2 regions of the Bradyrhizobium sp. 17 genome follow, and region 2 is predicted to be linked to the other one. Evidence: riboswitches for the same ligand, from Rfam matches in the RefSeq annotation. Region 2 holds a riboswitch; the other holds the start of a gene.
What was found. Region 2 has a riboswitch for S-adenosylmethionine ahead of IVB13_RS26360 (homoserine O-acetyltransferase). Riboswitches for the same ligand answer to the same signal wherever they lie in the genome.
Positions count from the first base shown of each region.

Region 1: it holds a riboswitch for S-adenosylmethionine, as region 2 does, so the genes downstream of both, IVB13_RS23450 (O-succinylhomoserine sulfhydrylase) here and IVB13_RS26360 (homoserine O-acetyltransferase) in region 2, are expected to answer to the same signal.

Region 1 covers NZ_JADPJQ010000113.1:162,421-165,405, forward strand. Annotated here, with positions in the region: gene IVB13_RS23440 (PAS domain S-box protein) at 1-412, opposite strand, end outside; gene IVB13_RS23445 (2'-deoxycytidine 5'-triphosphate deaminase) at 590-1,696, opposite strand; SAM riboswitch at 1,807-1,886, shown strand; gene IVB13_RS23450 (O-succinylhomoserine sulfhydrylase) at 1,957-2,985, shown strand, end outside.
Region 2 covers NZ_JADPJQ010000117.1:269,140-272,124, reverse strand. Annotated here, with positions in the region: gene metW (methionine biosynthesis protein MetW) at 1-242, opposite strand, end outside; gene IVB13_RS26360 (homoserine O-acetyltransferase) at 255-1,457, opposite strand; SAM riboswitch at 1,548-1,627, opposite strand; gene IVB13_RS26355 (chorismate mutase) at 1,832-2,680, shown strand; gene IVB13_RS26350 (histidinol-phosphate transaminase) at 2,716-2,985, shown strand, end outside.

The sequences.
Region 1 (2,985 bases), on a different contig from region 2:
GCTTAGTTTGCGAGGCTTTGGCGGCACGCTCGCGCTCGACGCGCTCGGTGACGTCGCGTGCCATCGCCACCGATCCCTGCACCACTCCAGCGGCGTCCCGCACCAGCGCAAAGGTCATCTCGATGTAGAGCTTGCGTCCGTCCTTGTGCAGCGCGCGGGTCAGTGTCGGCTTGCCCGCAAGCTTCATCGCGCCGCTGGCAAGCGCGGCCTCAAAACCTTTCCAGTGCGCGGCGCGCAGATGTTCGGGAATGATCAGGTCGAGATTCTGGCCCAGCGCTTCGTCCGCCGAGAAGCCGAACAGTGCGGACGATGCGCGGTTCCAGCGCATGATCGTGCCGGAGCGATCCGAATAGATCAGCGCGTCGGCGACGTCGTCGAGGATTCTTGCGTCGAGTTCGGATTGATCTGTCATTTCGCCACCTCGGACGTAGCCCGGATTCACTTCCCATCTTGACACAGATTCGGTGTCATCGCCCGACTTGATCGGGCGATCCAGTATTCCAGAGGCGGATGTGATCGAACCAATAGGCTACGGCGTACTGGATGCCCCGGTCAAGCCGAGGCATGACCGCGGAAGGTGAGGCTATCCCTACACCCGGAAATGCTTGCTCAGCTTCAGGCCCTGCGCCTGGTAGTTCGAGCCGATGCGCTGGCCGTACATCGCGTCGGGGCGGGCCAGCATCTTCTCGTAGACGAGGCGGCCGACGATCTGGCCGTGCTCGAGGATGAACGGCACCTCGCGCGAGCGCACTTCGAGCACGGCGCGCGAGCCTAGCCCGCCGGCGCCGGCATAGCCGAAGCCGGGATCGAAGAATCCGGCATAATGCACGCGGAACTCGCCGACCAGCGGATCGAACGGCACCATCTCCGCGGCGTAATCGGGCGGCACCTGCACCGCCTCTTTCGACGCGAGGATATAGAACTCGCCGGGATCGAGGATCAGGCTGCCGTCGGGACGGGCCGAGATCGGCTCCCAGAAGTCCTCGACGGAATAGCCGGCGCGGCGATCGACGTCGATGACGCCGGTGTGGCGCTTGGCGCGGTAGCCGACGAAGCCGCCGCTCTTCTCGCCGGAGAGATCAACAGAGACGGCGACGCCGCCGGTGAGGTCGGCATCGTCGATATCGACGAGACGCTCGGTCGCGTGCAGCGCCTCGAGGTCGTCGATGTTGAGGATGGCATCGCCGGTGCGGAAGCGCACCTGGCTCAGGCGCGAGCCCTCGCTGACCAGCACCGGAAACGTCTTCGGGCTGATCTCGGCATAGAGCGGGCCGTGATAGCCGGCACCGATCATGTCGAAGCGGCGGGTGCCGTCGGCGATCACGCGGGTGAAGACGTCGAGCCGGCCGGTCGAGCTCTTCGGGTTGGCGGCCGCGACGATTTCCGGCGGCAGCGCGAGGCTTTCAAGCAGCGGCACGATGTAGACGCAGTTGGTCTCCAGCACCGCGCCGTCGGCGAGGCTGAACTCGTGCAGCTTCAACTCGTCGATGCGCTCGGCGACCGTGGCGCCGGGACCGGGCAGGAAGCTGGCGCGAACGCGATAGGCGATATCGCCAAGACGCAAATCGAGGCTCGCCGGCTGGATCTGGCTTTCGACGAAGTCGTAAGCGGGCAGGATGAGACCGCCCTCCGCCATCGCCGCGATCATGCGGTCGGGCAGGATACCATTGGCGTCGGCGGCGACCGTGAACGTCAACCCGGGGTCCTCATCAGGGATCAAACACATCCCGACATGCGGGAAATATGAGCGTTTTACGGCTATCCGATGGACGTCTTGACGGAAAGGGCATTGCGGAATATGAGCATGACTTATCCCGTGGTGATTTGAGCCGGCCGGCTTGCAGCCACGTTAAATAAGTCGCTAAACAGGCCGGGGACCTCTGTGATCCCGGCCCGTGGAGATATTCCAGGCCGGTTTTTTTGTGACCATTCTCGATGGTCACTTCAGGAGGTCCTATGTCGAAGTCCCCGGCGCCAACCGCCCACTACCGTCCCGAAACTCGCCTGGTTCATTCCGGCACCTTACGCTCGCAATATGGCGAGACGTCGGAGTCGCTGTTCCTGACCCAGGGCTACGTCTACAACAGCGCTGAGGAGTGCGAGGCGCGGTTCAAGGGCGAGGACCCCGGCTTCATCTATTCACGCTACTCCAATCCGACCATCTCGATGTTCGAGCGCCGCATGATCGAGCTCGAAGGCGCCGAAGCGGCACGTTCGGCCGCGACCGGCATGGCCGCGGTGACGACCGCGATCCTGGCGCCGCTCAAGGCCGGCGATCACGTCGTGGCCTCGCGCGCGCTGTTCGGCTCGTGTCTCTACGTCGTGCAGGATTTACTGCCGCGCTACGGCATCGAGACCACGCTGGTCGACGGCCTCGATCTCGACCAGTGGCAGCGCGCCATGAAGCCGAACACCAAGACGTTCTTCCTGGAGAGCCCGACCAATCCGACGCTCGACGTGCTCGACATTCCCGGCATTGCCGAGATCGCGCATAGTGGCGGCGCGCGGCTCGTCGTCGACAACGTGTTCGCCACCCCGATCTGGCAGAGCCCGCTCGCGCTCGGCGCCGACGTCGTGGTCTATTCCGCGACCAAGCACATCGACGGCCAGGGCCGCTGTCTCGGCGGCATCATCCTGTCCTCGGAAGCGTTCATCGCCGAGCACATCCACAATTTCATGCGCCAGACCGGCCCGTCGATCTCGCCGTTCAACGCCTGGGTCCTGCTCAAGGGGCTGGAGACGCTCGCCGTGCGCGTGCGCGCGCAGACCGAGACGGCGGCGCGCATCGCGGACGTGCTGGCGAGCCATCCGAAGATTTCGCGGCTGGTGTTTCCCGGCCGCGCCGATCATCCGCAGGCTGCATTGGTGAAGAAGCAGATGCGCGGCGGCTCGACGCTGGTCGGCCTCGAGGTCAAGGGCGGCAAGCAGGCGGCGTTCCGCGTGCTCAACGAGCTCAAGCTCGCCAAGATCTCGAACAATCTCGGC
Region 2 (2,985 bases):
CCCTGCACCACCGCAAGACCCTTGGCGACGCAGCGGTTGACGCCCTCGCGCGACAGCTCGATGCCGCGGCCGTCGACGCCGCGGGTTTCCAGCAGTTGGAGCAGGTCGCCCTCGCCGCAGCCGACGTCGAGCACCTTCGAGCCCGGCTTGACCATGTTGGCCACCAGCACATGGTCCGCGCGAAAATCACCGGGCTGCCCGGTCGCAAGGCCGCCCAGCGGCAACGCTTCCTGTACAGACATGACTAGCCGTCCTTAAGCATTATTGGCGGTGAGCCCGCGCGCCTTGCCTGCCGATTGCAGGAAGGCGCGGGAGATATCAAGGAATTCGGGCACGTCGAGCAGGAAGGCGTCGTGACCGCGATCGGTCTCGATTTCGGCGAACGACACCCGCGCGCTCGACGCATTCAGCGCGTGCACCAGCGCGCGCGATTCCGAGGTCGGGAACAGCCAGTCGCTGGTGAAGGAGACCACGCAGAAGCGGGTCTGGATTCCCGCGAACGCCTTCGCCAGCACACCGCCGTGGTCGGCGGCGATGTCGAAATAGTCCATCGCGCGGGTCAGATAGAGATAGGAGTTGGCGTCGAAGCGCTCGACGAAGGACGAGCCCTGGTAGCGCAGATAGGACTCAACCTGGAAGTCGGCGTCGAAAGAGAAAGTCGGCAGCTCGCGGTCCTGCATGCGCCGCCCGAATTTTCGATGCAGCGCGGCGTCGGAGAGATAGGTGATGTGCGCCGCCATCCGGGCGACAGCGAGGCCACGATGCGGATGGATACCTCGATCGGCATAGCCGCCATGGTGCCAGTCGGGGTCGGCCATCACCGCCTGACGGCCAAGCTCGTGGAACGCGATGTTCTGCGCCGAGTGTCGTGTCGAGCAGGCAATCGCCAGCGCGGAGAACACGCGACTCGGATACGCCGCAGTCCATTGCAGCACTTGCATGCCGCCCATCGAGCCGCCGACGACCGCGAACAGCGTGTCGATGCCGAGCCGGTCGATCAGCATCGCCTGCGCGCGCACCATGTCGGGGATGGTGATGACGGGGAAATCGAGCCCCCAAACCTTGCCGGTCGCGGGATTGATCGAGGCCGGGCCGGTCGAGCCCATGCAGCCGCCGATCACGTTGGAGCAGATGATAAAATATTCGTTGGGATCGAGCGGCCGGCCGGGGCCGACCAAGGTCTCCCACCAGCCGGGCTTGCCGGTGACAGGGTGCACGTTGGCGACGTGCTGGTCGCCGGTCAGCGCATGGCAGATCAGGATCGCGTTGGAGCGATCGGCATTCAGCTCGCCGTAGGTCTGGTAGGCGATCTGGAACGGGCTGAGATCGACCCCGCAGTCGAGCCGCAGCGGCTGCTCCGAGCCGAACTGCGCGACGTGCGAACTCGGATGATCCACCTCGTGCGACCGCTCGTCGGCGGTGATCGCGGGACTCGGAATGGACTGGACGCCAACCATCTGACCATCGACCTCGTTTGCGATCGTAGAAGTGACCGCATTGACATCAGGCCATGAAAAACCCGGCCTGAACGATAGGTTCGGCCGGGATCGAAAGCGTCCCCGGCCTGTTTAGCGAGTTTTTTAACGTGGCTGCAAGCCGGCCGGCTCAAATGACCACGGAACGGGTAAAAACTACCGTCTTGGACGGTTTTCGTCAAGTCACGGCCCGGATCAGCCAAATTCGCCTGTCGCGCCACGGGCGGAAAGGGCCCGATTTCTCTTTGCATTTCTCTTTGCTTTCGCAGCCCCGACTGCCTAATCAGGATATCCATCACAGCGGTGACGGCTCGACTGATCCGCATTGGAAAGCCTCTCAGCAGCACCTGTCAGACATGTCCCAACGTCCGCCCGCGCCACCATCACTCCAGGAATTGCGTAAGGAGATCGACGCGATCGACGAAGGCATGCATCGCCTGCTGATGCAACGCGGCGACATCATCGACCGCCTGATCCAGGTGAAGCAGACCCAGGAGGTCGGCTCGGCGTTCCGCCCGGCACGCGAGGCCTCCATGATGCGCGACCTCGTGCAGCGTCATCGCGGCATCCTGCCGCTCGACACGGTCGAGAGCATCTGGCGCGTCATCATCGCGACCTTCACCTATGTCCAGGCCCCGTTCTCGGTCCACGCCGACATCTCGGCGAGCGAGCCGGCCATGCGCGATTCCGCGCGATTCCATTTCGGCTTCACCGTGCCTTACGTCGCGCATTTCAGCGCGCAGGCGGCGGTCGAGGCCGTCGCGAAGTCCAAGGGCGATCTGGCGCTGGTCTCGGCGACCTCGAGCCGCACGCCGTGGTGGCTGTCGCTGGAAGAAGCTGGCGCGCCAAAGATCATCGCGCGGCTGCCCTTCGTCGAGCGCGCCGACCATCCGGCGGCGTTGCCCGTGTTCGCGGTCTCGCGCGTCGCCGACAGCGCGCTGGTGACGGAGGTCGAGACCTTCAGCGTACGCGTCTCTGGGTGGAATGCGGAGGTCGCGCGCGCCCTGTCGCCGCTCGCCGAGATCGTGGCGGTGCCCGACACCGCCTTCGACGGCGCCGCGCTGCTGGTCTCGGTCACCGCGACAAGCAGCATCGACAAGATCAAGGCTGCCCTGATCGAAGCGGGGGCCTCGGTGCGCTCCACGGCCCTCGTCGGCAGCCACGCAACGCGCTATACGGTGCCCCCGACCGGGTCGAAATCGTAAGTCGCGAACCGCTTAAGCCCACTCCGGAGTTGAAGATGTCCCGCCCCGTGCCGAATCCCGGCATTCTCGATATTGCGCCCTACACGCCCGGCAAGACCCCGGTGGCAGAGCCTGGCCGCAAGGTGTTCAAGCTCTCGGCCAACGAGACGCCGTTCGGGCCCTCGCCGAAGGCGATCGAGGCGTTCAAGCAGGTGGCGGATCATCTGGAAGACTATCCGGAAGGAACCTCGCGCGTGCTGCGCGAAGCAATCGGGCGCACCTTCGGGCTCGATCCCAACCGCGTCATCTGCGGCGCCGGCTCGGAC